One region of the Streptomyces sp. SD15 genome, then DNA from elsewhere that is predicted to be linked to it. Evidence: riboswitches for the same ligand, from Rfam matches in the RefSeq annotation. Region 1 holds a riboswitch; the other holds the start of a gene.
What was found. A riboswitch is a leader RNA that binds a small molecule or an ion and turns the genes downstream of it on or off. The one in region 1 is predicted to bind ZMP and ZTP.
Positions count from the first base shown of each region.

Region 2: it holds a riboswitch for ZMP and ZTP, as region 1 does, so the genes downstream of both, ACX28W_RS04195 (bifunctional 5,10-methylenetetrahydrofolate dehydrogenase/5,10-methenyltetrahydrofolate cyclohydrolase) here and ACX28W_RS35445 (glycine hydroxymethyltransferase) in region 1, are expected to answer to the same signal.

Region 1 covers NZ_JBTLMO010000052.1:27,251-31,995, reverse strand. Annotated here, with positions in the region: gene ACX28W_RS35455 (hypothetical protein) at 1-312, shown strand, start outside; gene ACX28W_RS35450 (hypothetical protein) at 460-1,212, shown strand; gene ACX28W_RS35445 (glycine hydroxymethyltransferase) at 1,231-2,676, opposite strand; ZMP/ZTP riboswitch at 2,705-2,791, opposite strand; gene rocD (ornithine--oxo-acid transaminase) at 2,930-4,144, shown strand; gene ACX28W_RS35435 (glutathionylspermidine synthase family protein) at 4,151-4,745, opposite strand, start outside.
Region 2 covers NZ_JBTLMO010000003.1:146,482-151,226, forward strand. Annotated here, with positions in the region: gene ACX28W_RS04180 (ABC transporter ATP-binding protein) at 1-925, shown strand, start outside; partial or broken gene ACX28W_RS04185 (hypothetical protein) at 1,065-1,295, opposite strand; gene ACX28W_RS04190 (nuclear transport factor 2 family protein) at 1,537-1,902, shown strand; ZMP/ZTP riboswitch at 2,150-2,236, shown strand; gene ACX28W_RS04195 (bifunctional 5,10-methylenetetrahydrofolate dehydrogenase/5,10-methenyltetrahydrofolate cyclohydrolase) at 2,260-3,153, shown strand; gene ACX28W_RS04200 (hypothetical protein) at 3,150-3,458, shown strand; gene ACX28W_RS04205 (polyprenyl synthetase family protein) at 3,445-4,437, opposite strand; gene ACX28W_RS04210 (response regulator) at 4,574-4,745, opposite strand, start outside.

The DNA of each region.
Region 1 (4,745 bases):
GAGCAGGGGCGGACGGTCCGGCTGGACGAGTACCCGGCGCGGCTGGACCCCGCCTTCACCAAGACCGTGCGGAAGTCTCCTGAGTATGTGCCGCTGGGCGCGGCCACGGACTTCACGCACACGGCGCTGTGGTTTCCCGAGCCACATCTGCTGAGCTTCTGGCTGGTGGACGAGGACGGCAATCGCTTCACCCGCTCCAAGCGGACCGCGGGGCCCACGCTGCTGTGGATACACGGGGGCGGCATGACCCTTCGGCTGGAGGGAGTGGCGTCGAAGGCCCGGGCGGTGGAGATCGCGAAGTCGCTGAACTAGCCAGAGCTGTCGTTGGAGCGGCCGGGATGGAGCGGCCGGAATCTGGTCGGCGCCGAGTGGGAACCCCGGCGGGTCGAGCGGTGTACCAGAAGTGACACGCGGCGCGGGACAGGCCGCACGGGTTCGACTGGCTGGTTGGGGGTTCGCATGCGCAGGATTCGTGAACTGGGCGCGTTGATGGGGGCGTTAGGGGTGCTGGGGGCGCTGGGGGTGTCCCTCGCCTTGGTGCTGCTGGGGGCGCCATCCGCGGTGGCCGGCGGTCCGACGAGTGTGCTGGTGGCGTCGCCGGAGAGTGCACAGATCACCGCTCTGTACTACTCGGACGTGCGGTACGGGGAGTTGGAACGCCTGCTCGGCAAGCCGGGCAGCGGCATACGCGAAGAACCGCCCGGGCTGGGCGTGGGCAGCGGACGTCAGCTCAATGTCACGTGGATGGCCCATGACGTGTCACCGTGGCGGGTCGACCGCGTCTATCCGGACTCGCCACGCAGCAAGGAGGTCTGGATACACACGGCGACCAACATGTCGAACTTGAACGGCTACTGGCACCGGGCCGAGCAACCGGCCCAGGTGCGCGCGCTGTTCAAGAAGCTGGGCGTGCTGGGCAAACCGTCCGGTGAGGGTGGGGGAGGCGTTTATCCCGCGCCCTGGCAGACGACGGAGGACGCCTCCGCCGCACCCGCACCGACGTCCACATCCACATCCATCGAGCGGCCCCGTGCGGCAACGACGACGGCTGCGGCGACGGCCGAGGACACCGGCTTGTGGTGGGCGGTAGCCGGACTCGCCGGGGGCCTGGCCCTCGGCAGCTGCGGGACCCTCCTGATACGCCGCGCGGCGGCCCGGCGTGAGGCTGCCGGACCGCCGCGGGAACCACGACACGAGTTGATCGACATGTAGCCCCCGCAGGGGTGCGGGTCAGCCGAGGTCGATCTCCGGGTAGAGCGGGAAGCCGGTCAGCAGGTCGGTGGCGCGGTGGGAGATCTCGTCGGAGATCTTCGGGTCCAGGACGTGCTGGGCCTTGGACGGGCTGCCCTTGGCGGTGGTGCCGGGCTCGGCGGTGGTGAGGACGCGGTCGATGAGGCCGGCGATCTCGTCCATCTCGGTCGTGCCCAGGCCACGGGTGGTCAGCGCGGGGGTGCCGATGCGGATGCCGGAGGTGTACCAGGCGCCGTTGGGGTCGGCGGGGATGGCATTGCGGTTGGTGACGATGCCCGAGTCGAGCAGCGCGGACTCGGCCTGGCGGCCGGTGAGGCCGTAGGAGGAGGTGACGTCGATCAGGTTGAGGTGGTTGTCGGTACCGCCGGTGACGAGGGTGGCGCCACGACGCATCAGGCCCTCGGCAAGGGCGCGGGCGTTGTCGACAACAGCCTGGGCGTAGTCACGGAACTCGGGGCGGCGGGCCTCGGCGAGCGCGACGGCCTTGGCGGCCATGACGTGCGGGAGGGGGCCGCCGAGGACCATCGGGCAACCGCGGTCGACCTGCTCGGCGAGGGTCTCGTCGCACAGGACCATGCCGCCGCGCGGGCCACGCAGCGACTTGTGGGTGGTGGTGGTGACGATCTGGGCGTGCGGGACGGGGTCGAAGTCGCCGGTGAGGACCTTGCCCGCGACCAGGCCGGCGAAGTGCGCCATGTCGACCATCAGGGTCGCGCCGACCTCGTCGGCGATCTCCCGCATGATGCGGAAGTTCACCAGGCGGGGGTAGGCGGAGTAGCCGGCGACGATGATCAGCGGCTTGAATTCACGGGCGGAGGTGCGCAGGGCCTCGTAGTCGATGAGGCCGGTGGCGGGGTCGGTGCCGTAGGAGCGCTGGTCGAACATCTTGCCTGAGATGTTCGGGCGGAAGCCGTGGGTGAGGTGGCCGCCGGCGTCCAGGGACATGCCGAGCATGCGCTGGTTGCCGAGGTCGCGGCGGAGCTGGGCCCAGTCGGCCTCGGTGAGGTCGTTGACGTTGCGGACGCCGGCCCGGTCCAGGGCGGGGGCCTCGACGCGGGCGGCGAGGACGGCCCAGAAGGCGACCAGGTTGGCGTCGATGCCGGAGTGCGGCTGGGCGTAGGCGTGCTCGGCGCCGAAGAGCTCGCGGGCGTGCTCGGCGGCGAGGGCTTCGACCGTGTCGACATTGCGGCAGCCGGCGTAGAAGCGGCGGCCGACGGTGCCTTCGGCGTACTTGTCGCTGAACCAGTTGCCCATGGCCAGGAGGGTGGCCGGGGAGGCGTAGTTCTCGGACGCGATCAGCTTGAGCATGTCGCGCTGGTCGGCGATTTCCTGACCGATGGCGTCGGCGACGCGGGGCTCCACGGCCCGGATCACGTCGAGGGCACTACGGAAGGCGGTGGACTCGGTGGAAAGGGGCTCTGGCATGACGGCCTCCGGACGTGGCGTTCGTTCGCGGTTCGGCCCAGGCGCACGGCACACAGTGATTGGGCCGCTCCCCGATGGTCGGTCCCATCCCAGCGCGCCAGTCACGGCCCGCGGATCAGCCTACCGGGCGCGCCGGATCGCAGGGTCCCCCAGTCCACCATCCGAGCGACGATAGGAAATAAGCCACAAGCCCACACAAGGCGCACTCCGGCGCAAGTAACAAGCTGCCCGATGCCGCAGGAAAGGAGATCCCGTGACCGCGACGGAGACCACGGAGGCGTACATCGCCCTGGCCGACGCGCACAGCGCGCACAACTACCACCCGCTGCCGGTTGTCGTTGCGACGGCGGACGGGGCCTGGATGACCGATGTCGAGGGTCGCCGCTATCTCGACCTGCTGGCCGGATATTCGGCGCTGAACTTCGGACATGGCCATCGGCGGCTGCTCGACGCGGCGAGAGCGCAGCTGGAGCGGGTGACGCTGACGTCGCGGGCGTTCCACCACGACCGGTTCGCTGACTTCTGTACGGAACTGGCGCAGCTGTGCGGCATGGAGATGGTGCTGCCGATGAACACGGGCGCCGAGGCGGTGGAGACCGCTGTGAAGACGGCCCGGAAGTGGGGATATCGCGTCAAGGGAGTCCCGGACGGAAGGGCGAGGATCGTCGTGGCGAGCAACAACTTCCACGGCCGTACGACGACGATCATCAGCTTCTCCACGGACCCGGAGGCGCGGGCCGGCTTCGGGCCGTACACACCGGGCTTCGACATCGTGCCGTACGGGGACCTGGCCGCGCTGCGGGCGGCGGTCACCGAGGAGACGGTCGCCGTCCTGCTGGAGCCGATCCAGGGCGAGGCCGGGGTGCTGGTACCGCCGGCCGGTTACCTCCCGGGCGTGCGGGAGCTGACGCGGGAGCGGAATGTCCTGTTCATCGCGGACGAGATCCAGTCGGGGCTGGGACGGACGGGCCGGACCTTCGCCTGTGACCACGAGGGTGTGGTGCCGGACATGTATGTGCTGGGCAAGGCGCTCGGGGGCGGTGTCGTGCCGGTGTCGGCGGTGGTGTCGAGCAGCGAGGTGCTCGGGGTGTTCAGCCCCGGTGAGCACGGGTCGACGTTCGGCGGGAATCCGCTGGCCTGTGCGGTGGCGCTGGAGGTGATCGCAATGCTGCGGTCGGGCGAGTACCAGCGGCGGGCGGCGGAGCTCGGCGAGCATCTGCACCGGGAGCTGGGGCTGTTGACAGGCACCGGCCATGTGACCCAGGTGCGGGGGCGCGGGCTGTGGGCGGGCGTCGACATCGCCCCGGAGTACGGCACGGGCCGGGAGATCTCCGAGCAGCTGATGGACCGCGGCGTCCTGGTCAAGGACACACACGGGGTCACGATCCGGATCGCCCCGCCCCTGGTCATCAGCAAGGAGGACCTCGACTGGGGGCTGGCTCAGCTGAGAGGGGTGCTCGGGGTCTAGGCCTCGTCAGACGATCACGTGTGGCAGGAAGCGGGCGTACTCGTCCGTGATCAGGCCGGACGACTCGCGGATGCCGAGACCCGCCGACTCGTCCTCGACGACCCAGGCGCCGAGGACGACGCGGTTGCCGTCGAAGGAGGGGAGGGGGGCCAGCTCCTGGTAACAGCAGGGTTCGTCACGTACGAGGGGGGCTGCGCCGGGTTCGTGGACGGTGACACCGGCGCCCTCGCGGCCGAGGAGGGGCTTGGCGACGTACCCCGTCGTCCTGGCCAGCTCCCTCGGGCCGTCGAGGTGGGCGGGGAGGAGGTTCGGGTGGCCGGGATACAGCTCCCAGAGGATGGCGAGGAGTGCCTTGTTGGAAAGGAGCATCTTCCAGGCGGGCTCGATCCACATCGTCGTGCCCGTGCCGCCGCCGTTGTCGAGGGTGTTCAGGACGTGGTCGGCGAAGCGGTCGGAGGTGAGCCATTCCCAGGGGTAGAGCTTGAAGCAGCTGCGGATGAAGTGGAGCTGGTTGTCGACGAAGCGGCCGGACAGCGGGTCCCAGCCGATCTCCTCCATCGAGATCCAGTCCGTGTCGAGGCCGGCCTGCTCGGCGGTCTCC
Region 2 (4,745 bases), on a different contig from region 1:
CGTGGGCACGCTGGTCGCCTTCCTTCTCTACGTCTTCTATCTGATGTCGCCCATCCAGCAGGTCGTCGGCGCGATCACGCAGTACCAGACCGGCGCCGCGGCGCTCGCCCGCATCCAGGAGGCGCTGCGGCTGCCCGCCGAACCGGCCGCCCTGCCCGCGCCGTTGCCGACGCCGGGCGCCGAACCGGCGGCGCTCGCCTTCGACGACGTCCGCTTCCGGTACGCCGACGATCTGGCGTACGTCCACCACGGTGTGACCTTCGCCGTCCCGGCCCGCGGCATGACCGCGTTCGTCGGTCCCTCCGGGGCAGGCAAAACCACCGTCTTCTCGCTCATCGAGCGGTTCTACGAGCCCGAAGCGGGCGTCATCACGCTCGACGGGCGTCCGCTGGAGGACTGGGATCTGCCCCGGCTCCGCTCCTCCATCGGCTATGTGGAGCAGGACGCCCCGGTCCTGTCGGGTTCCCTGCGCGACAATCTGCTGCTCGGCAATCCGGAGGCCGACGACACCGACGTCACTCGCGTGCTGAAGACGACGCGGCTCGACGGACTGGTCGCGCGGCTGCCGCGCGGTCTCGACACGCTGGTCGGGCATCGCGGCACCAAGCTGTCCGGCGGCGAGCGCCAGCGCGTCGCGATCGCCCGCGCCCTGCTGCGCCGTCCGCGGCTGCTGCTCCTGGACGAGGCGACGTCGCAGCTCGACGCGGTCAACGAGGCCGCGCTGCGCGACACGGTCGCCGATGTCGCCCGTACGACCACGGTCCTCGTCGTCGCGCACCGGCTGTCCACCGTCACCATGGCCGACCGCATCGTCGTCATGGACGCGGGCCGGGTACGCGCCGTGGGCACCCACCGGGAACTCGTGGCCGGGGACCCGCTCTACGCGGAACTGGCCGCCACGCAGTTCCTCGCCACCACCGGCTGACGACCGAGGGACTTCGTGGGGGGATGCCCGTTCACCACACGAAGCGCGACCGACCCGCTCCGCTCCGCGAGAGCGTCTTCGCGCACACATGTATGCCCCCGGCACCGGGACGACCCGGCGACAGGCCCTGGCTAGGCCTGACGGCCGGAAGCAGCCCGGTGACGGGGGCGGCCAGGTCGGTGAGCTGGTGCAACTGGTGCAACTGGTGCAACTGATTGAGGTCGTTCAGGCGGCTGAGCCCGCGCAGCTGACTGGAGACCCGCGGGATGTCGTCCTGGTGCTCCGCGGGGATGCTCCTCACGGCAAGCGCGTCGAGCTGGGCGATCGGGTTCGGCTTTCCCGCGTCGTGGTTCGCGGCGGCGGCCGCCATCGGCGCGGCGAGGCCCGTGACGCCGACGGCGAGACCAACGGCGGCGACCGTACGTCAGGTTGAGATCATGCTGTCGGCAACGGTCCCGGACCCCTCACGGTCACGGCCCGGCCCCGCTCCTCGCCCGAGAGGCGCATCGTGCCGACTGCGCTTGCCGCGTGCCCTGCGGCGGAGGAGTCTCGAAGGAGACGCCCTTCGCGGCCCGCCCCTTAGCGGACTGCGGCCTTCCGAGGAGGTCATCATGGGCACCGCGCTAGGCCCCGCCTTCGACATCGAAACGCTTCGCCGGGGCATTGAAGGACACAGTGCGGCAGCTCTGCTGTCGCTCTACGCGGACGACGCGGAGGTACGCATCGTCGACCGCAACACCCAGCCGAGCCACCCGATGGTCAAACACGGCCGCGGCGAGATCGCCGACATGCTCAACGAGGTCTACAGCCGGGACATGACACACAAACTGGAACAGTGTGTCATCCAGGGCAACCACGTCGCCTTCACCGAGTCCTGCGAGTATCCCGACGGCGTGCGGGTGCTGGCCAGCTCGATGGTCTCGCTGCGCGACGGCAAGATCGTCGACCATACGTTGCTCCAGGCATGGGACGAGTAGGAAGGAACTGGCCGAAGGTCCAGATCACGTCTCGTCTGACCTGGACCTTCTCGGCGAAGGCCGCGATGGGGCGGTCGCGCCGGGCCCGGCGGCCACGGCTGGTTTCCGCGGCAGGCAGGCGCGTTTCCGTCTCGCTTGTGCGGTCGGCACTCAGAGCAGCGCGTTCTCACCCTCACCCTCCGACACCGCGTGCCGTTCGAACACGGCGCTTCCGGCGTCCGAGCGGTTGATCGTACGAGATACCCTGGTCGCGGGCTGTGACTGGCGCTGAGGTGGAGTACCACCGGGGAGCGGTCTGACGAACGCGTCTTTGCCGCGCGCCTGGGCGATTGTGTCAACGACGCTCAGGAGTAGCCCATGTCCCAGGCCCAGCTCATGGACGGCGCGGGTCTCGCGCGCCGCATCGTCGAGGAGACCGCCAAGCGTGCGGCGGATCTCACCGGGCGCACGGGGGTGGCGCCGTGTCTCGCGACGGTGCTGGTCGGCGAGGATCCCGCCTCGGTCACCTACGTCCGGATGAAGCAGAACCGCAGCCGCAAGGCCGGTATCGAGTCGCGGCACGTGGCCCTGCCCGCCGACACCACGACGGCCGAGCTGGTCGAGACGCTGACGGCACTGTCCGGCGACCCCAGCGTGCACGGCATCCTGCTGCAGCACCCCGTCGGGCCGCACATCGACGAGCGGGCGGCGTTCGAGGCCATCGCGCCGGAGAAGGACGTGGACGGGGTGACGCTGAGCTCGTACTCGGCGATGAGCTTCGGGCTGCCCGGCTTCGTGTCCTGCACCCCCGGCGGCATCATGCGGCTGCTCGACGAGTACGACGTGGACCCGGCGGGCAAGCGCGCCGTCGTGGTGGGGCGCAGCGCGATTCTCGGCAAGCCGGTCGGCATGCTGCTGCTCGGCCGCGACGCGACGGTGACGTACTGCCACTCGCGGACGACCGATCTGTCCTCGGTCGTCCGCGAGGCGGACATCGTGGTGGCCGCGGTGGGACGGCCCCGGCTGATCCACGGTGCGGACATCAAGCCGGGAGCCGTCGTGATCGACGCGGGCTACAACCCGGGCAACGTCGGTGACGTCGACTTCGACACCGCCCGCGAACGGGCCGGACTGATCACGCCGGTGCCGGGTGGTGTCGGCCCGATGACGATCGCGGTCCTGCTGGAGCAGACGGTGACCGGGGCCGAGCGCCAGGTTCGGGGCCTGATCAGCGCATCCACGCGCGGTACGACATCACATCCCCGGCCTTGAGGCCCGTACTCGGGATCGTCCTTCGTGACGGTGTCCTCAAGGCCGAGTACGGCGCCGGTCGCCGGGTCCAGGATCAGCATCCGGCGCTCGAAGCGGGCCTTGTCGTCGTACACGCACGCCTGCCCCTGGCGGCCCAGCCGGTCGGTGACGGCTCCGGCCGGGCGCAGCCTCTGCGCGTCCAGTTGAGTGGGGAGGTGTTCAGCGCCTCGTGCGACGTACCGGGTGCTGCGGCGACATCTGTGCACCGGGTTCCTGCTCGGCCTGACCTCGCCCTGGTGACGCTCTTTTCGGTCAGCCGACGTTGACCCTTTGGGCGAGGTCGGCGCGCAGCAGCATCCTGGACGACTCGTCCACCAGGTGTCGCAGGACGGACACGTAGGCTTCGTCGCCGCCCAGTTCATCCAGAATGCGGTGGGATGCGGCGCGGAACTCGTTGATGTCGTCCTCGTACCGACGAAGAACCACGGGTGAGAGAAGTACGTCGGTGAGTTCCGCCCGGGCGTGCGGGGAGTTCCTCGCGGCGGCGCTCAGCCCCAGGACACGTTCCGTGGCATGAGGCTCCGGCTCCTCAAGGGCGCAGGCCAGGAGATACGTCGCCGTGCCGTTCAGGAGGTCTTCGTTACGGCCGGACAGGATGTCTTCCTGGTCGTTGAATATCTGCCACAGGATGCCGAAGACATCGCCGAACTCGCGCCAGAGCTCCACCCTCTCCTTCTCGACACCCGCCAGTTGTGCTGCCATCGCCGTGACCATGCTGAAGGGGGCTCCGGACTTTCCTCTGTACGCCGTGGTCACCGCGTCTCGCGTGGCGGCGCGCGCATCTCCGCGAAGGTCTCTCAGCTGGCCCTGGGTCGCGACGATGCAGCACCGCACGATCTCGTCCGACAGGGCGCCGCGCACCGATGCCGGAATGCGCTGCGACTGAACGACGAGATGAGGGAGGGGAATTCCACAGACGAACGTCGCGAGCAGTGCCTCGCTCTCGCTGAGTTCACCGGCGAGGAACGCGCCCTGTCCGTCGGCCAGGTCATCGAGACAGCACGCCGAAGTCCACCACAGCTCATGCACGACAGCCAGCGGAACGGCGGGTTCGGGCGCGCCCGTCTCGACGGCGTGCACAATCATCGGCAGCACGGACAGGGGGTACTTGAACCCCCGATTCCGCACAAGTTGCGCAACCGCGTCGCGCACCGCGCCGGCCTCCGGGGCGAGTCCTTCGAGCGTGGCCCGCATCTCCGCGTCGATGGCCGCCGAGAACTGCCGATGTAGATCCAGGTACGACATGGAACGCACGTGCCGACTCCCCACCACCAAGATTGAATCGAGCACCGATTCGATCACTCCGGATGCCGGGCAACCAGAGCGACTTTCGGCCATGGCCGGCCAGTGGCGGTGACGGTGGCGGTTCTGCCCCCGACGGCTACCCCCCTGGCCGCACCAGACCGTGGTCGAAGGCGAACACCACCGCGTGCACACGGTCGCGCAGGCCCAGCTTGTCGAGGACACGGCCCACGTGGGTCTTCACGGTGGCTTCGCCGACGTGGAGTCGGGCGGCGATCTCCGCGTTCGACAGTCCGCGACCCAGCAGGAGC